One region of the Vibrio toranzoniae genome, then DNA from elsewhere that is predicted to be linked to it. Evidence: riboswitches for the same ligand, from Rfam matches in the RefSeq annotation. Region 1 holds a riboswitch; each other region holds the start of a gene.
What was found. A riboswitch is a leader RNA that binds a small molecule or an ion and turns the genes downstream of it on or off. The one in region 1 is predicted to bind thiamine pyrophosphate.
Positions count from the first base shown of each region.

Region 2: linked by a shared signal. The riboswitch ahead of thiC (phosphomethylpyrimidine synthase ThiC) and the one ahead of thiB (thiamine ABC transporter substrate binding subunit) in region 1 are both predicted to bind thiamine pyrophosphate.
Region 3: linked by a shared signal. The riboswitch ahead of thiD (bifunctional hydroxymethylpyrimidine kinase/phosphomethylpyrimidine kinase) and the one ahead of thiB (thiamine ABC transporter substrate binding subunit) in region 1 are both predicted to bind thiamine pyrophosphate.

Region 1 covers NZ_AP025514.1:2,779,289-2,789,251, forward strand. The annotation lists gene pmbA (metalloprotease PmbA) at 1-956, opposite strand, end outside; gene yjgA (ribosome biogenesis factor YjgA) at 1,075-1,599, shown strand; gene thiQ (thiamine ABC transporter ATP-binding protein) at 1,708-2,412, opposite strand; gene thiP (thiamine/thiamine pyrophosphate ABC transporter permease ThiP) at 2,423-4,018, opposite strand; gene thiB (thiamine ABC transporter substrate binding subunit) at 4,132-5,124, opposite strand; TPP riboswitch at 5,178-5,297, opposite strand; gene OCU50_RS12595 (flavin prenyltransferase UbiX) at 5,341-5,964, opposite strand; gene mpl (UDP-N-acetylmuramate:L-alanyl-gamma-D-glutamyl-meso-diaminopimelate ligase) at 6,002-7,360, opposite strand; gene fbp (class 1 fructose-bisphosphatase) at 7,630-8,640, shown strand; gene OCU50_RS12610 (gamma-glutamylcyclotransferase family protein) at 8,740-9,081, opposite strand; gene tamB (autotransporter assembly complex protein TamB) at 9,152-9,963, opposite strand, start outside.
Region 2 covers NZ_AP025514.1:3,101,731-3,111,693, forward strand. The annotation lists gene OCU50_RS14130 (HesA/MoeB/ThiF family protein) at 1-476, opposite strand, end outside; gene OCU50_RS14135 (thiamine phosphate synthase) at 466-1,758, opposite strand; gene thiC (phosphomethylpyrimidine synthase ThiC) at 1,758-3,707, opposite strand; TPP riboswitch at 3,838-3,936, opposite strand; gene crcB (fluoride efflux transporter CrcB) at 3,999-4,382, opposite strand; gene OCU50_RS14150 (multicopper oxidase family protein) at 4,482-5,864, opposite strand; tRNA gene OCU50_RS14155 (tRNA-Trp) at 6,077-6,153, opposite strand; tRNA gene OCU50_RS14160 (tRNA-Asp) at 6,214-6,290, opposite strand; rRNA gene rrf (5S ribosomal RNA) at 6,358-6,473, opposite strand; rRNA gene OCU50_RS14170 (23S ribosomal RNA) at 6,614-9,507, opposite strand.
Region 3 covers NZ_AP025515.1:1,332,972-1,342,934, forward strand. The annotation lists gene OCU50_RS20275 (glutathione S-transferase family protein) at 1-61, opposite strand, end outside; gene OCU50_RS20280 (YdcF family protein) at 387-1,484, shown strand; gene OCU50_RS20285 (DUF2999 family protein) at 1,592-1,843, shown strand; gene OCU50_RS20290 (helix-turn-helix domain-containing protein) at 2,091-2,831, shown strand; gene OCU50_RS20295 (DMT family transporter) at 2,909-3,847, shown strand; TPP riboswitch at 3,924-4,035, shown strand; gene thiD (bifunctional hydroxymethylpyrimidine kinase/phosphomethylpyrimidine kinase) at 4,132-5,025, shown strand; gene OCU50_RS20305 (ABC transporter ATP-binding protein) at 5,015-5,794, shown strand; partial or broken gene OCU50_RS20310 (ABC transporter permease) at 5,913-6,647, shown strand; gene OCU50_RS20315 (ABC transporter substrate-binding protein) at 6,768-7,724, shown strand; gene tenA (thiaminase II) at 7,733-8,413, shown strand; gene thiM (hydroxyethylthiazole kinase) at 8,441-9,226, shown strand; gene OCU50_RS20330 (methyl-accepting chemotaxis protein) at 9,372-9,963, opposite strand, start outside.

The DNA of each region.
Region 1 (9,963 bases):
CCATCAGTGATGATCTCACGATCTTGAGTGTAAACACCTTCACTGTCGAACGGGCTTGAAGCCAAACCTCGTAAGATATGTGGACGCTCAGAGATATTGAACCAACCTGGCAAAATTTTCTGACCTAGATGATCCAGTAAGAACGACGACTTACGGTAAAGGTTTCCGCCACTGATCGCCATCACAAGGTGACCAATTAGACCTGTGGCAACATCGTTAGCGAACATAATTGGGTATTGGCCTGTTGATAGCTTTTTCGCATCCAAACGGCTGATAGTCTTTTCTGCAGCCTCTTGGCCTACACGCTCAGGCGTCCACAGCTCGTCACGGTGACGAGCAACGGTATAGCTGTAGTCGCGTTCCATTTCACCGTTAGCGCCTTGTCCAATCACACAGCAGCTCGTGCTATGGCGGCTTGAAGCGTAGCTGGCTAGTAAGCCATGGCTGTTACCGTACACTTTAACGCCGTAATGGCTGTCGTAGCTCGCGCCATCACTTTGTTTGATTTTGTCGCTATAAGCTAGCGCTTGCTTCTCAGCAGCAATCGCAATCTCAGCGGCATAGTCTGGGTTAGGTTCATCAGGGTGGAAAAGATCCAAGTCTGGAATGTCTTTTACCATGTACTCTTTTGCCGCAGGACCTGAAAATGGGTCTTCAGACGTGTACTGAGCGATATCAAGCGCAGCCGCTACCGTTTGAGCAATCGCCTTTTCACTTAGATCGGATGTAGATGCGCTGCCTTTTTTCTGGCCACGGTAAACAGTAATACCTAGCGCACCATCACTATTAAATTCAACGTTTTCCACTTCACACATACGTGTTGAAACACTTAAACCCGTTGACTTAGTAATAGCAACTTCAGCGGCGTCGGCACTCACAGAGGCCATGTCCAATGCTTTTGCTACTGCGGCTTCTAGCTCAACTCTTTGCTGAGCGACTTGCTGTTTTACATCCATATCTATTCTAATTTTGTAGGTCAATATTACGTAGGATAACAAGAATTTCGCTTTCTCCCCAAGATTCTTGCTAAAATAGGCAATATATTCGTTTGAGATAGTGACATAGGCAGAAAAGATGGCTCGCAAAAACCAAAAAGCCCCATGGGAACCAGAAGAAGAAATCATCTGGGTAAGTAAGACAGAAATGAAAACCGACATGGATGCCCTGCAAAAGCTGGGAGAAGAGCTTGTTGGTTTAAAGCCTTCTGTATTAGACAAGTTTCCTCTGTCTGAAGATTTGGCACAAGCGATAAAAGATGCACAACGCTTTAAAAATGAAGCGAAGCGTCGTCAACTTCAATACATTGGTAAAGTAATGCGTAGTGTCGATCCTGAGCCAATTCAAGCGGCTTTGGATAAAGTACGTAACAAGCACTCACAAGCAACCGCTGAGCTACATAAGCTTGAGCAACTGCGTGACCGTGTTGTAGCTGAAGGCGATACTGCCATTTCAGACGTTATGGAGATGTACCCTGAAGCAGACCGTCAACGTCTTCGTCAGCTAGCGCGCCAAGCTAACAAAGAAAAATCAGCGAACAAGCCAGCCAAGGCTTCTCGTGAAATTTTTCAAATCTTAAAAGAGCTAAAGCTAGGCGACTAATCCTCGTCTCGCTTTACTTATAAAGATAATAAAAGACCTAGCGCATGCTAGGTCTTTTGCTTTCTACGTACTCAATATCAAGAGATATTAAACAAGATTGGTGAATCGTCACTCACCCGCTTTAACAAACGAGCTTAGCTCTTGCTGTGGATGATCAGCCGTCAGTGTCTCTATCGAGTCTGCAACCAACACTTTACCTAATGCCACAAATACAAACTTATTGGCAATACTGCGTGCATCCCCTAAATGGTGAGTCACCATCAACACCGTAATGCTTCGCTCTGCTGCTAATCGCCTAACAAGGTTAAGCATTTCCTCACGAAGCAAAGGGTCAAGCGCCGAAAAAGGTTCATCAAGCAGCCAAATGTCGTGTGGTTGAACAAAACAACGCGCCAGTGCGACACGCTGACGTTGGCCACCAGATAAATGTTCAGGCAGCCTATCTAAATACTCTGCAACACCGACTTGTGCAGCGGCTTGCTCAACATCGAGCTTTTGGGTTGCGGTAAGCTTTAACCCCGGATGCAAGCCTAAGCCAATATTTTCACGCACCGTGAGGTGAGCAAATAGATTGTGCTCTTGGAACAACATCGCCAATGGACGCTGATGCGCTTCTTTGCCAATCAGCGATTGTCCTGCTACCGAGATCTCACCCGATGTCGGCTCAATAAACCCAGCAACCAATGCGAGTAGCGTTGATTTACCCGCACCACTAGGCCCCATCAAAGCAACAATATCACCCTGTTCTGCTTGGAAATCAAAACTAAACAACTCTTGGTGATAGTGGTAATCCACTTCTTTCATCACTAACATCATCGGTTCCTTAACTCTTTAGCTTTGAGCTTCGAGTAAACAAAAATTCAATCAGACTAAAGATGCCCACACTCAATAACAGTAAACTCACTGAAACCACCGCAGCCGCTTCCATTTGATAACTGCCTAACAATTGAAATAGATACAAAGGCAGAGTTCTAAAATCGTGGCTACCAAACAAAGCAATCGCACTTAAGTCGCCCATCGCCAACATAAAGCTGATAGAGAAAGCCTGCGCCATTGGCTTGCGAAGTGCGCGCCATTCCACCAGCCTAAAGCGAGTGAATCCTGTCATTCCTAAACTTGCACACACATACTGATACTGCTGAGAAAGATGCAGCATAGGTTGAGCCAAGGTTTTAATCACATAAGGCAGCGCCATCAAACTGTTTACTGCAATCACAATAAAGAACGCCAAGCTGAACACATCAGTAAAGGAACGCAGTAATAAAAAGAGACCAGTACTAATCACTAAGCCCGGCGTCACTAAAATAATAGTACCAATCAGTTCGATTTTATCGGCTCGAAAATTCTTGTTCTGCAAACGCCATGCGCGACTGGTCAGGAGTATCGCAATACCAATACCAACGGCGATAATGCTTGCGAGGGAAGCGACACGAACTGAGGTCATTAACGCAGCCCAGAACGGCTCACTGCTCAGCACTATCAAAGCTTGTGAATTAATGCCACTGAATATGACCATGGCTAGTGGCGGCAATACCAGCATTGAGACTACGATGATCCAAAAGCTATCCCAAGCTTTTGACCACCAGCTGTCCTTAACCAGATATTTCTCTTCCGACAGTTGGCTGGCTGTTACGGAGATAGGTTTAGACAAGCGCTGAATACTCACCGCTAAGACACCACACAGCAGCATTTGCCATATTGCGAGTAGCGCGCCAGCTTGTAGGTCAAAGTCGAATTTGATTGCTTGATAGATGGCTAGCTCAATGGTGGTTGATTTCGGACCACCACCCAACGCCATCACGGTAGCAAAGCTGGTGAAGCACAACATGAAGACCAAGCCACACACATGCGGCAATTGCTGTCTGAGCCTCGGCCATTCAACCCATTTAAATTTATTCCAATGACTCATGCCTAAGTGGGCACACAGTTTATGCTGCTCGGTAGGCACAGTATCTAACGCTTGCAAAAGTAAACGACTGGCATAAGGCAGGTTGAAGAAAACGTGCGCCAACAAAATACCATTCAAGCCATAAATCGAGAATGGTAGCTCAATGTCGAAGTTCGCCAAGAATTTAGCTAACCAACCACTGTTGCCGTAAATCGCCAGCAAGCCAAATACACCGACCAACACAGGTAGAACTAAGGTCGACGCGAACAGCCTTAACAACAAAGCGCGCCCAAAAAACTGTCTGCGACACAGAGCGTGTGCAATAGGTATGGCAAAGCCAACACTCAGCAAAGTTGAGAGTGTCGCTTGATAAAAGCTGAATTTCGTTACATGCCAATAGTAAGGATCGGACCATACTTGGCTGATATCAAGAGAAGGGGCATTGCTAAGCAATGCCCCAACTGCTGAAACCACGAAGGCGGTAATGAGTATCGCAACCCAAACCCCGACCTTAGGTGTTTTCTTTATCATAAATTGATTTTTTACCGTAAATGGTTCATTCCAAACATCACGAATGAACCTTAAAATACAGAAAGCTAGTTTTTTAAAAATACGTTAGAAAGCTCATTTTCTTAAATAGTCAGTTAAAAAGTAAGTGCACTCTGCCATTCACGAATCCAAGGCTTACGCTTCTCGGCGATTTCTTCAGAGCTAAAGCTCAACGCTTTCTGCGGTACTGTTAGCTGCTCAAAACCTTTTGGTAGCTCGACACCCGTAACTGGATACATCCAATTACCTGTAGGCATCGCCGATTGGAATTCATCACTTAGGATAAACGCCATAAACTCATCAGCAAGCTTTTCGTTCTCACTGCCTTTAACCTTAGCGGCTACTTCTACTTGAGTGTAATGCCCTTCTTCGAAGCTCGCTGCTGCGTACTTAGAATCACTTTCTGCAATGATATGATAAGCCGGAGACGTAGTGTAAGACAGAACCAAGTCAGACTCACCTTCTAGGAACATAGAGTAAGCTTCAGACCAGCCTTTGGTTACCGTCACGGTTTTCTGAGCCAGCTTCTTCCAAGCTGTCGTTGTGTCATCACCGTAAACCGACTTCATCCATAACATCATGCCTTGACCAGGTGTTGAAGTACGTGGATCTTGGTAAATAACCTCCAGATCATCACGCTGCTCAACCAGCTCTTTCAAACTCTTAGGCGGGTTTGCTAATTTCTCTTTGTTATAGATAAACGCAAAGTAACCAAAGTCATAAGGTACAAAGGTGTTGTCATCCCAACCATTAGGCAGTGTTACCGATGACGTATCAACCTTGTGTTCCGCCAATAATCCCGTTGCTTTCGCTTCAGCCATTAAATTGTTATCTAGACCTAACACGATGTCAGCTTTGCTGTTGCCGCCTTCAAGGCGTAAGCGGTTTAGAATAGACACGCCATCTTCTAGCGCGACAAAGTTCACATCACAACCACACTTCTCTTCAAATGCTTTCTCTACGGCAGGACGAGGGCCCCAATCCGCTGCAAAAGAGTCATAGGTGTATACGGTCAAAGTGTTATCTGCAGCAAAGGCAGAAAAAGAGATCGCTGTAGAAACAGCAAGGGTAGTTAATGTGAATTTCACTGGACGCTCTCCATGGTCTGAGCGGCACAGGTTTGAGGGAGGAGAACGGTAGAGGTTGTTCCTAACTCAATTCCTACGCCAGCATTATCTGGTTCAGGTTTACGGGTCCCAAGCGCCTGCTTGATCTCAGCTTGCATTCATTATTTGAATGGTCAGCTCCCCGATGAGTGTTCAGAATTGTAATTCGAATTTTAACAATAAGCCATCAAGTTTGGATCAATTACGTTGATCGTAGCCCCAACGTGGCACTAAACCTTGCTCGATACCAAGATGGTCCAGAATGCGCGCCACCATAAAATCAACCAAGTCTTCAATCGACTTAGGTTGGTGATAAAAGCCTGGAGCCGCAGGCATGATCGTCACGCCCATGGTTGAGAGTTTGTGCATGTTCTCTAGATGCAGAGTAGAAAATGGCGTCTCACGCACCACCAACAACAGTTGGCCTCGCTCTTTCATGACGACATCTGCTGCTCGTTCAATCAGGTTATCCGATAAACCATGAGCAATTGACGCTAAACTTCCCGCAGAGCATGGACATACCACCATCTGCTTCGGCGCAGCAGAACCAGATGCAACCGGTGAGAACCAATCATCTTTGCCACACACCATCAACTTTTCTGAGTCGCAGCCTAGATGCTTAACTAAGGCTTGTTTCGCCGCTTCCGGCCCAGCAGGTAACTTAAGTTCATGCTCGGTCGCTAAGACTACTCGCGCTGCCGACGATATCATCAAATAGACCTGATAATCGGCCGCCAAAAGGCATTCAAGTAAACGCAGTCCATAAGGCGCACCAGATGCGCCAGTGAAAGCAAGAGTTATCGCTTTATCGTGTTTTGTCATGTTCTCAATTACTTCAAATTATAAAGTCGTAAATCAGTTAAGCTTTGAGTGCCAATCCATCCAACAGCTTTTGATGAATACCACCAAAGCCACCGTTACTCATTACCAAGATTTGGTCACCCACTTGTGCCTCTGAGACAATTCTAGCAACGAATGCATCCATGTCATCACTTACATGGGCGGGTTGATGGCACGCATCGGCAACATCTTGTACAGACCAATCAATGTTATCCGGTTGGAATAAGTAGGTAGAATCCGCCTGTTTGAGCGAATCAGCCAAGGTTTCTTTGTGCACACCACGCTTCATGGTGGCAGAGCGAGGCTCTAGAACGGCAATGATTTTTTTCGTGTCGACCTTATTACGTAAACCACCAAGCGTAAGTTCAATCGCCGTTGGATGATGAGCAAAATCATCATAAATAGAGACACCAGCAACCTCACCTTTAAACTCCAAACGACGCTTGGTATTGATGAAGTTCGCCAGCGATTCACACGCCAAATCAGGCGTCACACCCACATGTCTGGCTGCCGCAATCGCCATCAAAGCATTACTAACGTTATGATCACCAACCAAATCCCAGTCGACGGTTCCAACACATTCGCCTTGGAAGTACACCTCAAATTTAGAGCCATCTTTAACCCGCTTCTTGGTATCCCAATCACCAAGCTCACCACTCGATTCAGTCTCACTCCAGCAGCCTCGAGATAAAACATCTTGGATAGCCGTGTCTTGCTTCGGTGAAAAAATGCGGCCGTTGCTTGGCACAGTACGCACTAAATGATGGAACTGACGCTTGATCGCTTCAAGATCATCGAAGATATCGGCATGATCGAACTCTAGGTTATTCATGACTAAAGTTCTTGGGTGATAATGAACGAACTTAGATCGCTTATCGAAAAAAGCACTGTCATATTCGTCGGCTTCCACCACGAAGAACATGCTTTCACCAAGACGAGCAGAGATACCAAAGTTACCCAACACACCGCCAACTAAAAAGCCCGGCGCATAACCACAGTCTTCCAAGATCCAAGCCAGCATGCTGGATGTTGTGGTCTTGCCATGCGTGCCGGATACCGCCAGAACCCAACGGTCATGGAGCAAGAACTCTTGCAACCACTGCGGGCCAGATGTGTATCTAAGGTTATTATCCAATACATACTCAACACACGGATTACCACGGCTCATCGCATTACCGATGACCACAAGGTCTGGCCTTGGTTCTAATTGGCTAGGGTCGAACCCTTCAATAATTTCAATCCCTTGAGACTCCAACAAGGTGCTCATTGGAGGATAAACATTCGCGTCACTACCGGTAACCTTGTGACCTAATTGACGAGCCAATACCGCAGCACCACCCATGAAGGTGCCACAAACTCCTAAGATATGAATATGCATAAATTGCTTCCAAACGCTTGGCTAAATGAACCATGTCTAAATCAAACTACTGCACTCATTATCATGAAATGGCAATTAAAAGCGAGTAGCAATGCAAAACAAATTAAGTCGACATAGTAAGTGAGATCTGTGTCGCTTAGTTCATTACCATTAAAAAGATCTAAGCCGTAGAATTTAGGTAAGTGTCTAGATGAATAAAGCCCACACAAGAGGCAAGTTCTACAGTGCTCAAATCCCCCCTAATATTCAGAGAAGTTTAAGGAAATAACATGTCTGAGATGCGCACCCTTGGTGAGTTCATTGTTGAAAAACAAAGTGACTTCCCCCATGCAAGTGGTGATCTATCATCCCTTTTGTCATCAATTCGCCTTGCTGCAAAAATTGTTAACCGAGAAATCAACAAAGCAGGTCTTGTCGACATTACTGGCGCTGTTGGTACAGACAACGTTCAAGGTGAAGAGCAACAGAAGCTAGACCTTTACGCGAACGATAAATTTAAAGCAGCTCTTGAAGCTCGTGACCAAGTTTGTGGTGTAGCAAGTGAAGAAGAAGACGAAGCGGTAGCCTTCAATAAAGAGCTCAACAAAAACGCAAAATACGTTGTTTTGATGGATCCACTTGATGGCTCTTCAAACATCGATGTGAATGTATCGGTTGGTACAATTTTCTCTATCTACCGTCGAGTATCACCGATTGGTACCCCACCAACACAGGAAGATTTTCTACAACCTGGCCACAAACAAGTAGCCGCTGGTTACGTGATTTACGGCTCTTCAACCATGTTGGTGTATACAACAGGGGCAGGTGTAAATGGCTTTACCTATGACCCATCACTGGGTACATTCTGTCTATCTCATGAAAATATGATGATTCCAGACAAAGGTAAGATCTACTCTATCAACGAAGGGAACTACATCCGCTTCCCAACAGGTGTGAAAAAATACATCAAATACTGTCAAGAAAGTGAGCCTAGTGATAACCGTCCATACACGTCACGTTACATCGGCTCTTTGGTTTCTGATTTCCACCGTAACCTACTTAAAGGCGGTATCTACTTATACCCAAGCACAGAAAGCCACCCTCAAGGTAAGCTACGCCTGCTTTATGAGTGCAACCCTATTGCCTTCATTATGGAGCAAGCTGGCGGTATCGCTTCTGATGGTGCACAGCGCATCATGGACATCAAGCCAACAGAATTACACCAACGTGTACCATTCTTTGTCGGTTCAAAGAACATGGTGAGAAAAGTAGAAGAGTTTCTTGAGCTTAACCGAGACTAAACCTCTCATTAACTTCTCAAAATAACGTCATTAAAAAGCCAGCATTCACATGCTGGCTTTTTGTAGGATATTGAGAATATAGAGCGACTACGGGTTGTTCTACTTACACCAGTCACCCGAAAGTATTTCTTTATTAGCGGTTAGCTCAAGTTGATACAAATATACCCACGCTAATCCAAATGTGGTCTCTATTTGCTCGCGACGATACTCAACCGGGACATCCTCTAGCCGGTCAAGCGAGGCTAGAACTTCATCGTTAATGACATAGACCTCGCCAACAACACTTTTACTTCCACAAGTTAGAGCTGGATACGCCCCTAAATCGAACAGAGCAAATTCCTTAGGAGTATCAAAGCGCCCCAACAACTCGCAATCCTGCACATAGTGGTGATTGGACTGGCCTTGTCTCAAGGTGCCATAGACGAACACAAGATGCTGCATAAACCCTCCATAAGCCATTCATCTCTGCTATTCAATGAATGGCTAAACACTACTCTCGACCTAAACTGCTCTACTCGAACTCAAATTGATAGAGAAGGTCTACGGCACTGTCTAGGCCAGATACCGCTTCAACATAAAGGTCCTGCATTAATCGGTAACGAACGGTAAACTCACCTAAAGAGTTAAAAATACCGACACCATACTTCACCTGCAAGCCAGGCAGAATGTAGCCACTGACAGTCACTTGAGAGTCATCACCTGAACCGGCAGTATCCAGTTGTAAATCTTGTACACCAAATGCCTCACCGATTTCGCCAACAACCTTACCGCTTTTCGCCAGACTCAAGCCAATTAAGGTTGTCGTCATCGAGCCATTCGACTCCCCATCGATATCTTGACCACGCAAAATATAAGACAGCGCGTTGGCTTGCGGCATTGCAGGGTCAGAATAAATCTCGATGGCTGGCTCTGCCGCAGGGCCCGTCACTCGAATCCCTGCGATCACGTCATCCTGAGTATTATCCGGATTACGTATTGCATTTATCGCTACATATGGCTGATCTGGCGGTCCATTCATCAAAATTTTACCCTCTTTGATCAACAGGTCCTGTCCGAATGATCGGTAAGTACCACCCACAATGTTTACTTCACCTGTGATAAACGGCCCTTGGTCTTTTTGAGCGACATTAAGCTTACCGACTAAACCGCCTTCTAGGCCGAACGCAGAAAGTTTAAAGTCATCACCGATAGAGATATTAATATTGGTCATCACATCAAATGGGATCGTGTCTTCGCTTTCCGGCTCAAGGTCTTTATTCAAGATAACTTGATCAGAAGAGACGCCAACGGCTGACGGTGGTAAGTCTTCGACAACAATGCGTC
Region 2 (9,963 bases), 320 kb from region 1:
AATTGACCTTTCCAGCCGATTGCAGAACCCGATATCAAAGGTGTATTCGCTTTAAAACAAGCTCGGTTAACCTGCTGGCGTGACGCGAAGTTGTCAGTACAATCCAACACGAGATCAGCTAACATTACTTCTAATTCAAGTTGGCTGTCACTCATTCGTTGATTGATGGTTCTTACTTGGCTTCGGTCATTGAGCTCATTCAGTTGTTGTTTGAGTGCTTCAACCTTAGGTGAACCTAATTGGCTTTCCTTGAACGCTACCTGTCTCTGCAGGTTGGACGAATCAACACAATCGTCATCGACCAACACGATTCTTCCGACACCAGAAGCTGCGAGATAGAGAGCAGCGGCATTACCTAAACCGCCGCAACCAATCACCAACACATGGCTGTTTAACAGGTTTCGTTGCCCTTGCTCACCCACCTCAGGTAATGCAATTTGTCGTTGGTAACGGATGAACTCAAAGTCACTCAGCATAGCTAGGCTCCCGCATAACCTCATTACTCGTCATTGAAGACCTAGGAGCCATCAGCTTATCGAAGAATTCGATCACTTCTTGTGGGGCTTCCGCTAATGTAATCGCACGTACAACCGCTAAGCTCGATACACCACAATCCCAAACCTGTGCAGCTGTCGATTGGTCAATACCGCCAATAGCAACCGTAGGATAACCAGTAAGTTCTTCTGTGTATGGGATGGTATCAATTAGCTGCTGGTACAGAGATAAACGTACCAAGCCTTGAGGCTTTGATGGCATCTGTTTCGTCGTAGTCGGAAATATATGGCCTAATGCAATGTAGCTTGGATTGATTTGGACGATGCGCAGCAACTCATAATAACCATGAGTAGATAAACCGATCTTAATGCCCGCTTGGCTCAGTTGGGAAAGGTTTGATTCTTCAATATCCTCTTGCCCAAGGTGCACACCAAAAGCACCATGCTTGAGTGCAAGCTGCCAGTAATCGTTAATAAAAACCTGCGCGTTATGTTCTCGACCAAGTTCGATCGATCGTGCGACTTGTTGCTCTAAATCGGCTTGTTGAGGGTTCTTAATACGCAGTTGGACGGTGTTAATCCCAAGCTTAAGCAACCTTTCTATCCACTCAACGTCATCAACAACCGGGTATAAGCCGAGGCTATTCTTTGTTAACTCAGGGAAAGAAAGTGATATACCTTGGTTGGCCCAACCAACACTGATATCCAATCGTTCATCTTCTAGAACAGGGATAGGAAAATTTTGATAGTGTGTAGGCCATGTTCCACGTGAAACATTCGATGCAGCACGAGCTAAAACCAACGCGTCTTCCAATGGAAATTCCAACGCCAATAAAGTAAGTAACCAAGCAAAGTGGCCACGACTATCTAATTCTTGAGGAGCTGTTGTTTCACTCTTGATAACACGATTAACATCTAAGTGTGACCAGATATCTAACACAGCTGAATCATCGGAGACTCCGATATAGACGGTGTTCGAAGCTTGAGTCAAAGCAGCACACACATCGGTCAACGCAACTGAATTACTGTAATCAACAACATGGTTCAGTTGCGCTAACTGACACTCCGCCAATGAATCAATATCATGAGCAAAGCCAATAGATAGTGCCTGTTGAGCATCAACGATAGAGAAGTATCGAGTTGGGCTTACACCCAACTCAACTGCATCAGTTGCTAAACCTTGTCGTTTAGCAACCAATAGACAGTTTTGAACCTCCCCCGTTAACTCGATGTATTGAGATGGGATGAGAATCTTCACTGTCATTATTCCTCTAATTGAGCTTCTTTTGCGCCTACAGCAGGGTGATAGAGTTCAGAGCCAGTATCACGGAACTCTTGTGATTTTTGACGCATACCCTCCAACGGGTTATCTAGCATCTTAATCTCGATAGCCTGATCAGCCGCTACTTGTTCTGTGTCTTTCGCATACTCTCGAACTTCTTGAGAAATCTTCATCGAGCAGAACTTAGGTCCACACATAGAGCAGAAGTGAGCGACCTTGCCCGACTCTTGTGGCAGAGTTTCATCGTGGAAAGAACGTGCTGTTTCTGGATCTAAAGCTAGATTAAATTGGTCTTCCCAACGGAACTCAAAACGAGCTTTAGATAATGCATTATCTCGGATTTGTGCGCCCGGATGCCCTTTTGCCAAATCTGCAGCATGTGCGGCCAGCTTGTAAGTAATTAAGCCGGTCTTCACATCTTCTTTATTTGGTAAACCTAAATGCTCTTTAGGGGTTACGTAACAAAGCATCGCACAACCGTACCAACCTATCATCGCCGCACCAATGCCAGAGGTAATGTGGTCATAACCCGGTGCGATATCTGTCGTCAGCGGGCCTAATGTATAGAAAGGCGCTTCATGGCAGTGCTCTAACTGCTCGTCCATGTTCTCTTTGATAAGATGCATAGGTACATGTCCAGGACCTTCAATGATCACCTGAACGTCGTATTCCCAAGCCACTTTAGTTAACTCACCTAGAGTACGTAACTCTGAGAATTGAGCCTCATCGTTGGCATCTGCAATAGAGCCAGGACGCAGACCATCACCTAATGAAAGAGCCACATCGTACTTCGCACAAATCTCACAGATCTCACGGAAGTGTGTGTATAGGAAGCTTTCTTGGTGATGTGCAAGACACCATTTCGCGATAATAGAGCCACCACGAGAGACAATGCCAGTCACACGTTTAGCCGTCATAGGCACGTAGCGAAGCAGTAAACCTGCGTGAATAGTGAAGTAATCAACGCCCTGCTCTGCTTGTTCAATCAAGGTATCGCGCATCACTTCCCAGTTGAGGTCTTCGGCTACGCCATTCACTTTTTCAAGCGCTTGATACATAGGAACCGTACCAATTGGTACTGGGCTGTTACGCAGGATCCATTCACGAGTCTCGTGGATATTACGGCCAGTAGAAAGGTCCATTACAGTATCGCCGCCCCAGCGAGTTGACCATACTAGCTTCTCAACTTCTTCTTCAATTGAAGAGCTTACTGATGAGTTACCGATATTGGCGTTCACTTTCACTAAGAAGTTTCGGCCAATAATCATCGGCTCAGATTCGGGGTGGTTAATGTTTGAAGGGATAATAGCGCGACCTTCAGCAACCTCTTTACGTACGAACTCAGGGGTAATTTCTTTCGGTAGGTTTGCGCCAAAGTTATGGCCAGGGTGTTGATGGTTCAGTTGTTCATCAGCAAACTTCTGACGCCCCATGTTCTCACGTATTGCAATGTACTCCATCTCAGGAGTGATAACTCCCTGACGAGCATAATGCAGTTGAGTTACACATTGGTCGCCAGTAGCGCGACGAATTCTAGGCAGGTTTCCGTAACGAAGGTCGTCTAGGGTTTCATCTTCTAAACGTTCTTTGGTGTAAACAGAGCTTACATCATCGAGCAGTTCAGTATCGCCACGCTCTTCAATCCATTGCTCTCGCAACTTAGGAAGGCCGCTATAAAGGTCTATTTCATGCGTAGGATCGGTATAAACACCTGAGGTATCGTAGACATGAATAGGCTCGTTAGGCTCGAATACGGGCTCTTTTTTGCTGCCACCAACCAAGCTATCAGCGAGTGATATTTCTCGTACAGGTACTTGAAGGTCCTCTCGAGATCCTTGAATGTAAGCCTTTTTCGAATTTGGGTAAGGTTGTACGGATAAAGAATCAATGAAATTCTTCGCTTCCAGTCTTGCTTGTTTACGACTCGACATAGCATTTTTCCTTGGCTTTTAGCCATTATTTATAGGGATAAAAAATGCTTGACGGATTAGATGCTACAAGAGGGATCACGGTAAGAAATACAGTAGTGATCTGGAGATAGATCTCTAGAAGGTTTCTAGTTAGATATCTACTCTTGTTCCCTTCGCAGGTATTAGCCTGATCAGGTTCAACGGATCCCGAGTTAACGGTCTCAGCCATATGGCACTCCGACAAGTATGATCGAGTATATAAAAACGGCTTAGATAAACCAAGCCGAGTTGTTAACAAATCGTAAGAAAACTTTAAGACTTTATCAAAAGTTGGAAGCCGATCCATGCTGCTGAGATACTGAGAACCACATTTAGCAGTACATTGATCCCCATCTTAAAAAATGCACCCTGCTGCATAAGAAGCACGTTATCCATCGAAAATGTAGAAAACGTCGTCAGTGCACCTAGGAAACCTAGACCGATAATCTGTCTCCATGGTTCCGTTGCGAGTATCTCATTTTCAAATGCCGCAATAAGTAATCCCATGATAAAGGAACCAATAACGTTAACAGTTAGCGTACCATAAGGAAAACCACGCCCTAACATCACCACACATAACTCTGAAATCAAATAACGTGAGCAAGCACCAAATGCCCCACCAATGGCAATAAAACCTAAAATAGATAACTGACCCATGAACCCTCCCAAACAGTATCCCTACATTCTAACTTTACCGCCGATAAAAGCGAGGGTAGAAACTAAGAATATATGCGCAAATATTAAACGTTACAGGTGTCACTTAACTTCAATATATCCCATTAAACCCGTTTTCATGTGTTCTATAACATGACAGTGATACATCCAGCGACCAGGGTTGTCGGCAACAAATGCCGCTTTCGCTCGGCCATTTTTCCCAAGTAGCACAGTATCAGTATGGAAAGGTTCTTCTATTTTTTTTCCATCAAGTTCCAATACAGTGAATGTATGACCATGAATATGAATTGGGTGATGATATTGAGTGACGTTCTTAAGATCGAATATGTAGGTTTTGCCTAGGTCTAAAGTCGCCAACGGCTCAGGGATATTGCCTTTGCTCATCCCCTCCCATGCTCGTTTATTAGTAAGCCAAAACTTAGGCATGGACTTCCCATCTTTAGAAACTGGTGAAACCGCCCCTTCCCACTCGAACACAAAGTCGATCTCTTCAGCATTAGCTAAATCTAAATTGGGTACAGGATTAAGGGGTAAAGAAGGTAGAGAGCGACTCTCAACAAGGGAGGAACCTACAACTTCGAACTCACATAAAGAGAAAGGAAAACGCCCCTTCATTTGAAGGACGTTCACTCGCTCACCAGCTTTAGGTGCTATCAGACCGAGATCAACACGCATACCTGGGCCAATTTTGTGTTGAGTCAGCTTATAAGGTGTCTTTACAGGGTTGCCATCGATGGCAATGACCCATGCTTCAGCCCCTTCAATAGCAATCGGATAGGTAATCGTGTTATCAACATTAGCGATACGTAGCCTAGTCGTTGCATACTGCTTCAGTTGATAGGTGGGTTCATGTACTCCATTAACACTACTCCACTCACCAGGAGTGCCCATACGAGCACTGAGACGTGGGATCATTAAGTCTTTCCATTGACCTTGCTTGTCGATATGCCAATGTTTAAGCATCAATACGTGTTCTTCGTCAAACTGCACTGGAGTGCTTTCTTCTACAACAATAAGGCCAACCAAACCCATACCAAGCTGCTTGACGCTGTTCATGTGTGGGTGATACCAAAATGTGCCGGCATCTGGCGGTATAAACTCATAAATGAAGGTTTCACCCGGCATTATCGGTGGTTGGCTCAAGAAAGGAACCCCGTCCATTTCGATTGGAATTCGCAGACCATGCCAGTGAATGGTCGTTGGCTCTGAAAGCTTATTAGTAAAACGAATTGTGACCTTCTCACCCTGTCGACATCGAATCATCGGAGCAGGAATATGACCATTAAAGGCTAAAACATTGGTATCAAACCCCGCGACTAACTCAGCCGTTGAAGATTCAGCAGTTAAGTCATAAACATACTTTCCTTGTTCATCAACAGACCGCTTCATTGAACAAGCAGGTAGGACTATTAGTGCAGATATAGCGAGGGATGATTGAATAAACTTACGACGGGAAATATCCATATTTGTTGCCTTTTAGTAATAACGACTAAAATGTAACAAAATATTGAGAACAATTCTCATAAAGAAATTTAGTTTGTGCTATTTATTGTTTATAAAAGAAGCAAAGTAAGTGAGTGCTTACATTTTTAAGACTAGGTTTTATTAAAATAGGAATTATCGACTAAAAAATAGAAAGCAAAAAGGCTCTAGCATTTCTGCTAGAGCCTTAAATATGGCAGGGGTGGAGAGATTCGAACTCCCAACACGCGGATTTGGAATCCGCTGCTCTGCCAATTGGAGCTACACCCCTAAAACTTTATCTTACTTCAAATTCGAAAAAACCTCGCACTAGGCGAGGTGTTAGAATAAGTGGCGGAGTGGACGGGACTCGAACCCGCGACCCCCGGCGTGACAGGCCGGTATTCTAACCAACTGAACTACCACTCCGCAGTGGTCAACTCACTAAGTGAGCGTCCATATCTCCAAGTCGGTCAACCTAAAGATTTAATTTAAAGCCTGGCGATGTCCTACTCTCACATGGGGAAGCCCCACACTACCATCGGCGCTATTGTGTTTCACTACTGAGTTCGGCATGGGATCAGGTGGGTCCACAATGCTATGGTCGCCAAGCAAATTCTGTTTAATTGACGCCTCAGCGACAATTAATAATTCGGAAAGCTGCGTCTCTATTCAATAGAGCAATAAAAGTCTCTTCAAACGCATTCAAGGTCTGGTCTTTCTTTGAGTCCACAAAACCCCTTGGGTGTTGTATGGTTAAGCCTCACGGGCAATTAGTACAGGTTAGCTCAATGCCTCGCAGCACTTACACACCCTGCCTATCAACGTCGTAGTCTACGACAACCCTTTAGGACACTTATAGTGCCAGGGAAAACTCATCTCAAGGCTCGCTTCGCGCTTAGATGCTTTCAGCGCTTATCGATTCCGAACGTAGCTACCGGGCAATGCCATTGGCATGACAACCCGAACACCAGAGGTTCGTCCACTCCGGTCCTCTCGTACTAGGAGCAGCCCCTTTCAATTTTCCAACGCCCACGGCAGATAGGGACCGAACTGTCTCACGACGTTCTAAACCCAGCTCGCGTACCACTTTAAATGGCGAACAGCCATACCCTTGGGACCGACTTCAGCCCCAGGATGTGATGAGCCGACATCGAGGTGCCAAACACCGCCGTCGATATGAACTCTTGGGCGGTATCAGCCTGTTATCCCCGGAGTACCTTTTATCCGTTGAGCGATGGCCCTTCCATTCAGAACCACCGGATCACTATGACCTGCTTTCGCACCTGCTCGAATTGTCATTCTCGCAGTCAAGCGGGCTTATGCCATTGCACTAACCACACGATGTCCAACCGTGTTTAGCCCACCTTCGTGCTCCTCCGTTACTCTTTGGGAGGAGACCGCCCCAGTCAAACTACCCACCAGGCACTGTCCGTAACCCCGATTCAGGGGCCAACGTTAGAACATCAAAACTACAAGGGTGGTATTTCAAGGACGACTCCATCACATCTAGCGACGCAATTTCATAGTCTCCCACCTATCCTACACATGTAGGTTCAATGTTCAGTGCCAAGCTGTAGTAAAGGTTCACGGGGTCTTTCCGTCTAGCCGCGGGTACACTGCATCTTCACAGCGATTTCAATTTCACTGAGTCTCGGGTGGAGACAGCGTGGCCATCATTACGCCATTCGTGCAGGTCGGAACTTACCCGACAAGGAATTTCGCTACCTTAGGACCGTTATAGTTACGGCCGCCGTTTACCGGGGCTTCGATCAAGAGCTTCGACCGAAGTCTAACCCCATCAATTAACCTTCCGGCACCGGGCAGGCGTCACACCGTATACGTCATCTTACGATTTTGCACAGTGCTGTGTTTTTAATAAACAGTTGCAGCCACCTGGTATCTGCGACTCTCGTCTGCTCCATCCGCAAGGGACTTCACTGATAAGAGCGTACCTTCTCCCGAAGTTACGGTACCATTTTGCCTAGTTCCTTCACCCGAGTTCTCTCAAGCGCCTTGGTATTCTCTACCCGACCACCTGTGTCGGTTTGGGGTACGATTCCTTACAATCTGAAGCTTAGAGGCTTTTCCTGGAAGCATGGCATCAATGACTTCACACCCGTAGGTGCTCGACATCGTATCTCAGCGTTAGTAGCGGTCCGGATTTACCTAAACCACCCGCCTACATACTTGAACCTGGACAACCGTCGCCAGGCCCACCTAGCCTTCTCCGTCCCCCCATCGCAATTGTAAGAAGTACGGGAATATTAACCCGTTTCCCATCGACTACGCCTTTCGGCCTCGCCTTAGGAGTCGACTTACCCTGCCCCGATTAACGTTGGACAGGAACCCTTGGTCTTCCGGCGAGGGAGTTTTTCACTCCCTTTATCGTTACTCATGTCAGCATTCGCACTTCTGATACCTCCAGCAGCCCTTACAGACCACCTTCAACGGCTTACAGAACGCTCCCCTACCCCACGCACCCTAAGGTACGTAGCCGCAGCTTCGGTGTATAGCTTAGCCCCGTTACATCTTCCGCGCAGGCCGACTCGACCAGTGAGCTATTACGCTTTCTTTAAATGATGGCTGCTTCTAAGCCAACATCCTGGCTGTCTGAGCCTTCCCACATCGTTTCCCACTTAGCTATACTTTGGGACCTTAGCTGGCGGTCTGGGTTGTTTCCCTCTCCACGACGGACGTTAGCACCCGCCGTGTGTCTCCCGGATAGTACTTACTGGTATTCGGAGTTTGCAAAGGGTTGGTAAGTCGGGATGACCCCCTAGCCTTAACAGTGCTCTACCCCCAGTAGTATTCGTCCGAGGCGCTACCTAAATAGCTTTCGGGGAGAACCAGCTATCTCCAGGTTTGATTGGCCTTTCACCCCTAGCCACAAGTCATCCGCTAATTTTTCAACATTAGTCGGTTCGGTCCTCCAGTTGATGTTACTCAACCTTCAACCTGCCCATGGCTAGATCACCTGGTTTCGGGTCTAATCCTAGCAACTGTACGCCCAGTTAAGACTCGGTTTCCCTACGGCTCCCCTAAACGGTTAACCTTGCTACTAAAATTAAGTCGCTGACCCATTATACAAAAGGTACGCAGTCACACCACGAAGGTGCTCCTACTGCTTGTACGTACACGGTTTCAGGTTCTATTTCACTCCCCTCACAGGGGTTCTTTTCGCCTTTCCCTCACGGTACTGGTTCACTATCGGTCAGTCAGTAGTATTTAGCCTTGGAGGATGGTCCCCCCATATTCAGACAGGATATCACGTGTCCCGCCTTACTCGATTTCACTGATGATGATGTGTCGGTTACGGGGCTATCACCCTTTACTGCGCCACTTTCCAGAGGCTTCACCTGCATCATTAAAAGCTTAAGGGCTAATCCAATTTCGCTCGCCGCTACTTTCGGAATCTCGGTTGATTTCTCTTCCTCGGGGTACTTAGATGTTTCAGTTCCCCCGGTTTGCCTCCTGTTGCTATGTATTCACAACAAGATACGTGCTTATGCACGTGGGTTTCCCCATTCAGAAATCCCAGACTCAAACGGTTATTACTACCTAATCTGGGCTTATCGCAAGTTATTACGTCTTTCGTCGCCTCTGACTGCCAAGGCATCCACCGTGTACGCTTAGTCACTTAACCATACAACCCGAAGAAGTTTCGTGTTGATGTCAAATCACCAAGGTTTTTGGTTGTCGTCAAGAAGGGTTAATTCTTGATGACTGTTTGCCGGACTCAATTTACTTTTTGTTTCCACTTTTTAATAAAAAGTAGAATCAAAAAATGAACAATCATTTCTGATCATTCGAATACAAGACACTTGAATGTGTTTGTTGTGTTTATGCTGTTCTTATTAAATAAGAGCAGATAAACATTGAGAACTTTTAAATTTGATTAACTTAATCACAGCCTAGAGCTGTTTGATTTCACTTTTTAAAGTGAAAACCAATTAAGTAATCAGTCAGCTTTCCAAATTGTTAAAGAGCATGAGACTTCCAGAACCTTGTTCTAAAATTCACATTTTCTAAAGACTCTCAGGGACAAAAATACTAACCAACAACAAAAGAAGTGGTTTAAATATTTAAGTAACCAAGAATA
Region 3 (9,963 bases), on a different replicon from region 1:
CTTCTAGAAACAGAGCGATCTTCATTGGGTTGGGTGTTTGGTGAAAATAGAACTTAAGCATGGGGTAACTCCTTGTATTGGTCATTCATTAAAACACCACTTGAACGACCGTTCAATAATTGATTTTGATTTATTTGAAAATCGGTTGATTCGCATTCAGCCTCTATGTCGCACTAACTTCGTTATCTAAACGTGAATCAGCATAGAATTATCTAGTGTGTTGGTTGTTAACTTGTTGAAAAAATGACCTTAAAGCTGCTTCTTTCGATTCGTTGTTTTATGCGGAGTTTGGGTTTTTGATTGGTGCTTCACGGTTTTTTAATGCTAGGGGCTTAAATTGGTCAGCAAATCTGATGTGAACACTTAAAACGACACAGGATCTTTCCATGAAAAAGAACATTATCGCCCTCGCTCTTGGTGGCATGCTAGCCTTTGGCGCAACACCTTATTCTTTTGCTGCTAACGATGGCGCAGTACAGGCTTCTGCCGATTACGCGCAGTTGGTGACTAAGCGACAAGTTGTTGACCAATTGCTTCTTGATGCGTTGCAGGCGTTTAAGTCTCCGGCAAGAATTTCTCACGCGGGCTTCACGGCTAAAATGCCAAGCAACATGGAAATTGTGACCAACCGATTGTTAGAAGCCTACAAACTTGAGCCTTACCGTACTGACTTGCTGATCTCGGCAGCGAACGCTCAGATCTACAACAAGAATGCAGAGCGAGCCATTGAGCTGTTTGAGCAAGCACTGACAGTTGCGCCAGACGATGTTGACTTGCATGCGTACCTTGCGGTTTGGCAAAGATTTGATGGCAATGACAGTGAATCTAATAAGCATATGCAGAAGCTTGAGAGCCTGAACAAAGGCAAAGCCGAAGACATCAAACGTATCTTTGCTACGGTCGATCGCGTACTAGAAACACCGTTGAAAAAATCGGCGGCTAAAGGCCTATTGAGCGATCACGGTGCGATTGTTACTTTGGGTTACGCGCTGAACCCAGATGGCTCTATGCATGAGATCTTGATTGAGCGTCTTGAAACGACACTGGCAATGTCTAAAGCCAACCCAGACGCGATGATCGTGTTAACGGGTGGCGTGCCTAAGAACCATAAGACAGAAGGCAAGTTGATGGCGAATTGGCTTATCTCGAAAGGGGTGAATAAAGACCGTATCATTGAAGAGAACTATGCGACTAGCACGGTAGGTAATGCCTTGTTCAGTAGCTATGCGCTTGCTCGCCATAATATTAAACATGCGACCATTATTAGCTCGGCGAGCCATGTTCGTCGTGGTCAAACCTTGTTTGAAATTGCGAGCTGGCAAACTGGCCCTCAAGGAATCACCTTTGATACGGTTGCTTACCCAGACAAGCCGTTAGAAAGCCTTAAGAAAGCAAGCAGTGGTGAACTGTTAGGTATTTATCGTGACGCTCTAAGAACCTACGGGATGTGGAGTTACCGTTCTTACCCATTAGAATCTCGATAGGCTTAGCGTTACTTCACAGTAGGCAAAGCATAAGTTGCTAGTACAATCGAGCACAGCTAGATGGTATGCTGTGCTTCTACTTAATTTAGTGTTTCAAAGGCAAAAAAATGAACCCGATTTTAGCAATGTTGAAAGAGAATAATATTAGCGACGAGCAGATCAGCGAGTTATTCAAAACGTTGACCGAGAACCCTCTTGCAGCAATGGCGACAATCAGCCAACTTGGTTTACCACAAGATAAGCTTCAAATGCTGATGGGTCAGGTAATGCAAAACCCTGCGCTAATCAAAGAAGCCGTTGAAGAGCTTGGCCTAGACTTTTCTAAGGTTGAAGCCGCTAAAGAGCAACTTCAAAAATAATCGAGTGTGAATGAGTTCTTTAGTTAATGAGCGTTAGTTGATTCGGTTAACTGTTCTTGGCAACGCTAATTAGACTTGTGTAAAAAGCCGTTTGAGTATCAGTACTTAGACGGCTTTTTTGATCCAAACAGCAGGCTAGAGCTGGGGATAGGACAAACTAATTCCAGCTCGATGTGACTCCCTCTCTTAAATCATGTAGTTTTTCATTAACACTCTTGCTCTCAAAAACTGAATTCCGGCGTTGCTCATGAAATCTAGCTTAAGCATTCGATCTTACACCAAGCAATTCAATACTCATGCTCATGATGGCTACCATCAGTTGGTGCTGCCTATTCAGGGGAGTATTAGCATTGAAATGGTTGGTTATGTCGGTAAAGTGGCGGTCGGCGAGTGCGTGGTAATTCCGGTAACCACAGCTCACGCGTTTAAAGCGAATGAAGCAGCGCGGTTTATTGTTGCTGATATGACCGTGTTGCCTCAGCACTTGTTAGATCAAGAACTCTCTGTATTTGCGATTACACCGCCTTTGATGAGCTTCTTACTGTTTGTTGAGAAGCAGTTGGAGCATCAAGTAGACAGTGGTATTGAATCATCAATTTTGGATGTATTTTCATTGCTGTTAGAGCAACAACAAGTGAGCAAGAGCATTGACCCAAGAATCCGTGCGGTGCAAAGGCTCATTGCGGATAATTACGCTCAACAACTATCTATTTCACAGCTGGCAGAAACGGCGTGCTTGAGCCCCACTCAGTTTAAGAAACGCTTCAAAGAGTGCCTTGGTATCAGCGCGCTTAAATACATCACTCGATATCGTATGGAGAAAGCGCAAGCCTTGTTAAGCCATACCGATTTACCGGTTCAATTGGTTGCAGAAAACGTCGGATATAGTGACATTTCTGCGTTCAGTCGCCGCTTCTCTCAGCACTTTGGAATGTCTCCAAGAGCGTTTTTAGGTTCGATGAAAGAGAGTCTTTCGAAACAACAATAGCGTCCTTTTAGCAAACTAATTACTTAGCTTATTCACTATTATCTATTTCCGAAATGAAAATAAACTGGGTAATAGCAATGAATCTCGCCATCAATCGCGTTAACGAATTCCAAATGGGCACTTTAGCCATCTTGTTTGCTTCTGTCTTGTGGGGGACAACAGGCACTGCCGCAAGCTTTGCACCTGATCTCAGTCCATTAGCGATTGGTGCTTTCTCTATGGGCTTTGGTGGCCTAATGCAAGCGGGCTTGGCGTATCGAAAAATCCTATTCGCTTTCGACAAACTTTTGCAGAACAAGAAGCTGTTGGCAGTGAGCGCTTTGGCTTTGGCGGTTTATCCTTTAGCTTTCTATTCTTCAATGAAATTATCAGGCGTAGCGATTGGTACCGTCGTTTCGATTGCTACTGCGCCGTTCTTTTCTGCTCTCTTAGAGTGTCTTATCAGCAAAAATAATAACATCACCAAACGTTGGCTTACTAGCTTTGCTATAGGTGTGATTGGGATCGGGTTGCTGGTGTTTTCAGAGTCGGCATCGGTGAGCAAGTCCGATGATGATTTGAAGTTATTAGGCATAGCTTTAGGCTTGGTTGCAGGTTTGTGTTACGCCATTTATTCGTGGGCGACAAAAGCTCTGATAGACAAGGATATTGAGTCGCAAGCAGCAATGGGCAGCATTTTTGGCTTAGGTGCAATGTTGCTGCTACCAACACTCTGGTTTACTGGAGATAACTTATTCGCATCAAACATCAATAGTTTGGTCATGGGTTACTTGACGTTAATTCCTCAGTGCTTGGGTTACATCGCTTTTGCCTATGGCTTACGACATGTGACTGCGAGTAGTGCCAATTTGATTACCTTGCTTGAACCCGTTGTTGCCGCAGTACTCGCCGTGTGTATTGTGGGTGAACTTATCCCATTTACGGGATGGTTAGGTATGGTTTTGATCGTGCTGTGCTTATTTCTTCAGTCACAACGACGCAAAAATGAATCTAACTCATTGTTAAATATGACTTAGTTGAATTTTATTCATTCGTGATTCTTATAATTGAATAAAAGGAGTATCTCAGTTGCAAGAGTGCTGTTACTATCGCTATCAATAGTCGGGGGGCATATACCTTAATTGGTGTTTGCTGAGATCGTTATTCGAGACCCGTTGAACCTGATTCAGTTAACACTGGCGTAGGGAACTATAAGCACTCGATCTACGTCTGCATCCATGAAAGCTTTCATGAGTTTAATGCGGCATTTTCTCCGGTCAGTGTTGGTTCTCCTACGTCTTGCAAGATAGTAGGAGCGACAATGACACACAGTTCTATTCCACCAGTTTTAACTCCAAGAGCCTCAACTTGTCAGATCCCTATTGACAGTTCGATTCGATCAAACACTCCAATTGTTTTAACCATCGCGGGCTCTGACAGCGGCGGCGGCGCAGGTATTCAGGCAGACATCAAAGCCATGTCTGCAACCGGTAGTTTTGCTTGTTCTGTGATTACCGCTATCACTTCTCAGAACACCCAAGGCGTTTCTGCCATTTTTCCTATCCCGCTCGACCACGTAACAAGTCAATTAGATGCTGTCTTTACTGATCTTAATATAGTGGCGGTAAAAGTTGGTATGTTGGCTGATTCGCAAATCATCAAAATTGTCGCGGATAAAATTAAACAGTACCAACCCAAGTACCTCGTCATTGACCCTGTAATGGTGGCAACCAGCGGTGACTTGCTGCTAGAAACCTCTGCCATTAGTACATTAAAGCAAGAGCTGATTCCGCTGGCTGACATCATTACGCCTAACTTGCCGGAAGGCGCGGCACTGACAGGGAAAGCCGTGCCTAAAAGCGAAGCTGAAATGCAGGGCATGATTGAAGACCTACGCGCACTGGGTGCCAAAGCCCTTCTTCTCAAAGGCGGCCACTTAGAGAAGGATGAGAACAGTAACGATCTATTGATTTTGCCAACCACATCGGCCCTGATTAGTGCGAAGCGTTTTCCTACCCAGAACACTCATGGCACGGGGTGCACGCTCTCCTCTGCTATTGCTTCTTTCTTGGCTCAAGACAACACGCTTGAGAAAGCTGTCGAACTAGGAAAACAATATATTTCTCACGCTATTGCTCATGCTGATGAACTTCAAGTCGGTGAAGGCCACGGCCCAGTACATCACTTTTTCGTTGGGCACGGTAATGTCCGCTAATAGGATTGGTGTTCAACTCAGCAACGCGACCTTGCGCTACCGCGATAGTGAGCACGCCACCTTATCGGGGCTGTCGCTTAGTTTAAACGCGGGTAAGTGGACGGTGTTGCTTGGGCGAAGTGGCTGCGGGAAAACTACCGTGTTGCGTTATCTCGCAGGTTTACTAGACGACAAGGTAGATTGGCACGGCACATTGGAAACGTCCGATGAACTGCCTTTAACGGATCGCATTGCTTACATGGCGCAGCAAGATTTGTTGCTGCCATGGTTGTCGGTTATCGACAATGTGTGCCTGAGTCATCGTTTTCAAAATTCCGCAGCCAAGCATCAAAGCCAAGCATCCAATAAACAAGCTCAAACCAACCAAGCATTGGATTTGTTGACTTCGGTTGGTCTGGCCGATTACGCGAATGCGATGCCAGATCAATTGTCTGGTGGTATGCGTCAACGTGTTGCTTTGGCTCGAACTTTAATGCAAGACAAGCCCGTCGTGCTGATGGATGAACCTTTCTCTGCGCTGGATGCGGTAACAAGGCATAAGCTACAAAGCTTAGCGTGTGAGCTGTTAAGAGATAAAACCGTTGTGTTGATAACGCATGATCCACAAGAAGCGGTGCGTTTGGCGGATAACTTATATGTGTTGCAAGGTATACCTGCGAGCGCCCAGTCATTATCTGTGCCTAATACAGCGACACCAAGAATGTTAGACGGTAAATGTGCTGAGTTACAACAAGCGATTTTAGAGCAGTTGGAGCGTGACTATGAATGATCTAACGCGAAGTGAAGCTGTGGCTAGCTCAAAGATAGAAAACGTAGCAGTGCAAAGCTCAGGGGTAGAAAGTTCAACCGAGACACAAACCAAACTTGCTCACCCTCGGCAGATGAGTCCCGTTATGCGGTTGCTTATCAGCAGTGCTGTGATTCTTGGTTTATGGCAAATGGTGGTGGTTATCTTCGAGATGCCGAGCTTTATTCTGCCAGCGCCTGCAGAAGTCTTTATTAAACTAATCGAACGCTATGATGTGTTACTCAAGCACACTTGGGTGACTGCGCAGGAGATCTTACTTGGTCTATTGCTCGGTTTATCCATGGGGCTGTTTTTCGCCCTGCAGATGTTGATGTTCGAACCGCTAAAACGTTGGCTGTTGCCTATCTTAATTGCTAGCCAAGCGATCCCGGTGTTTGCGATTGCGCCAGTGTTGATGCTGTGGCTGGGCTATGGCATCGCCTCAAAAGTCGTGATGGCGGCGATCATTATCTTCTTCCCCGTGACGACCTGTTGCTATGACGGCCTGCGTAATACACCGACAGGTTATCTTGATCTCGCCAAGACGATGGGCGCATCGAAATGGCAACTGCTTCGTCACATCCAACTGCCTGCTGCGCTGCCAACATTAGCGTCTGGTATTCGTGTGGCTGTGGTTATTGCCCCAATTGGCGCCGTTGTCGGTGAGTGGGTGGGCTCTAGTGAAGGGTTAGGTTACCTAATGCTACAGGCCAACGCGCGCATGATTATCGATGAGATGTTTGCTGCCTTGTTTATCTTGGCGATACTGTCTATCTCGCTCTACTTCATCACAGACAAATTACTTAAAAAAGCTATACCTTGGGAGAACCAGTGATGGTTCGCTCAATAACTCTTTGTTTAATAAAGCTTCGCTCAAGGCTATTTATCTAAACAACACCTCGTTAAGAATTAGATCGACAAACACAATAATAATATTCAAAAGGAAAGGTTAACTATGAAAAATACTAAATTGGTAGGTGCAGTGGCATTGCTTGCTTCGTTGATTTCAGGTCATGCATTGGCAGATTCTGAACAAAAGAAACTGACACTGATGTTGGATTGGTTTGTGAACCCGAATCATGGCCCAATTGTGATTGCTCAAGAGCGTGGCTACTTTGCTGACCAAGGCCTAGCGGTTGAAATCCAAGAGCCAACCGACCCAAGCACGCCTGCAAAATTGGTCGCGGCAGGTAAGGTCGATTTAGCGGTAACTTACCAACCTAGTTTAACCATGGATGTGGCAGCGGGCCTTCCTCTAGTTCGTGCATCAACCCTTATCGCGACACCACTAAACACACTAATGGTGCTGGATAATGGTAAGAACGATTCGTTAGCGGATCTGAAAGGTAAGAAGATCGGTATCGCGATTGCGGGTAACGAAGAAGCGACGATCGGCACCATGCTAGCGCAAGAAAATATTGCGTTTACCGATGTGCAAACCATCAATGTCGGTTGGGCACTGTCGTCTTCACTGGCATCGGGGAAGGTAGACGCAATCTGGGGTGGCTTGCGTAACTTCGAAACGAACCAGTTAGCACTTGAAGGCTTTAAAGCGAAAGCATTCTTCCCAGAAGAGCACGGTGTGCCCGCTTACGATGAGCTGATCTTTGTGGCCAACGCAAAGCAGCGCGATGATGAAGCGATCAAAGCGTTCAACAAAGCACTTGAACAGGCAACCACTTACATTGTGAACCATCCACAAGATTCATGGAGAGAGTTTGTGGCGTATTCACCAGATACGTTGAACAACGAACTTAACCAACGTGCATGGAACGACACACTGACTCGCTTTGCACTTCGCCCTTCAGCCGTGGACATGAAGCGTTACGATGATTACGCGCAGTTCATGTTCGACAAAGGCATTATTAAATCACTACCAAAAACCGCTGATTATGTACCGACTTTTGACTAAGGAATCTCATGAAATATCAAGACTTAATCCAAGCCTGCCAGCAAGATTGGCAAGACTACACTGAGCATGATTTTGTTAAAACGCTGGCAAACGGCACTCTCGCTCAGCCATGTTTTCTGCATTACTTGAAGCAAGATTTTCTGTTTTTGAAACAGTATGCTCGCGCTTATGCATTGGCCATTTACAAAGCTAAAACTTTGGCTGATATGCGCCGTGCACTGCCAAGTGTTCATGCTTTACTCGATTCTGAAATCTCTCACCATGTGACGTACTGTGGTCAGTGGGGCTTAACGGAATCTGATTTGGAAAACGAGCCTGAAGATTTCGGCACTGTCGCTTACACGCGTTACGTTCTAGACGCGGGTATGACGGGTGATCTTGTCGATCTTTATGCGGCACTGGCTCCGTGTTCAATTGGTTATGCCGTGATTGGTAAAGCGCTATTGGAAAGCAGCGATACCGTATTAGAAGGCAACCCATACGCGAGCTGGCTACAGCTGTATGGTGGAGAAGAGTTCCAGTCTGGCGTTGAAACGGGCGCGGAATATTTCAATCAGCTGCTTGCTGAAATTGATCTCAACAGCGAGCGTGGTCAGAACATCGTTCATATCTTTAAAACGGCAACGCGTATGGAGGTGGCTTTTTGGCAACAAGGGCTGAATGCTCTTGATAGCTCACCAGCCGTTTAAAGCGCTTTTAACGAATAAGGATTTCCCATGCTAACTGAACAAATCATTCAATCGCTTCGCGCAGTACGAGAGCAAAAGCCACTGGTGGTGAACATCACCAACTACGTCGTGATGAACAATACGGCGAATGCTTTGTTGGCGATTGGTGCTTCTCCTATCATGGCGCACTCGCAACAAGAACTGGCTGAGATGATGTCATTCTCTGGCGCTTTGGTGATTAACATTGGCACGCTAGACAGTGTTTGGACGCCGCGAATGTGTTTCGCGGTTGAGCAAGCGAATGCCAACAACAAGGTGGTGATTCTTGATCCTGTGGGTTGTGGCGCAAGTACACTGCGCACCGAGACTTCTCGTGAAATCGCACGTTTAGCGGATAAGTTGATCATTCGTGGTAACGCGTCTGAGATCATTGCATTAGCGGGCGAGCAAGCGCAGAGCAAAGGTGTGGATGCGCTTGATAGCAGTGATGCCGCATTAGACGCCGCAAAATGCTTAGCAGCTGAATACGGTGCGAATGTGGTGATTTCCGGTGAGACAGATTACGTTGTCACTAAAGATAGCGTTGTGACGTTAAACAATGGACACCCAATGATGCCGTATGTGACAGGCATGGGTTGTACCTTAACGGCATTGACGGGCGCATTTGCTGCTGTTGGAGATGAAAGTGGTTTGGCGGCAGCGGCGGTATTAGGCGTGGTTGGTGAAATCGCTGCTGAAAACTCACGCGGTCCGGGTAGTTTACAAATGAACGTGCTCGATGAGTTGTATCAATTAGACGAAGAGACTCTGATTCAACGCTTGAAGATTCAGTAGGCTCAATCTAGTTCTAAACTGATAGCTCTTAACTTCTAGCTTCTAACTAATAGCTATTAACTGAAAGAAAAGCCCCGACACTTATGTGCTAGGGGCTTTTAATTATTGGTTCAGAACTAGGTCAGCTGTGTTAAAGCTAGTTTTGCTAGGTTCTAAATCGATTCACTTGGCTTTCTAAGTGGTGAGCAACGTCGGTTAAGTCGCTTGCTGCGCCAGAAATACTGCTGACTGACTCTTGGTTGCTTTGCGCAATGGTATTGGCACCTTGCGCGTTTTCACCGAGTGACTTAGTCAGACAATCTTGTTCATCAACGGAGACTGCAATTTGGCTGTTGGCCTGATTCAAATCTTGGATGTGTTGGTTAATCACATGCAAGTTTTGAGAAGCTTGCTGCGCTTGAGTTGAAGCATCTGAAACCGTGCTGTGGCTAACCTTAATGGATTCTAAGGCATCTTTAGCGCCACGTTGTAGTGAGGTGATGAGTTCATCAATCTGGCTTGCTGAATCTTGGGTACGCTTAGCTAAGGTTCTTACTTCATCTGCTACTACTGCGAACCCGCGACCTTGCTCACCCGCACGAGCTGCTTCAATGGCTGCGTTCAATGCCAATAGGTTGGTTTGTTCAGATACACCTTTAATCACTTCAAGAATGGCACCAATGTTCATCGACTCTTTGTGTAGGTCGGTCACTTTCTGGCTGCTGACCTGCATGCTCTTATCGGCACTGCCAATTTCG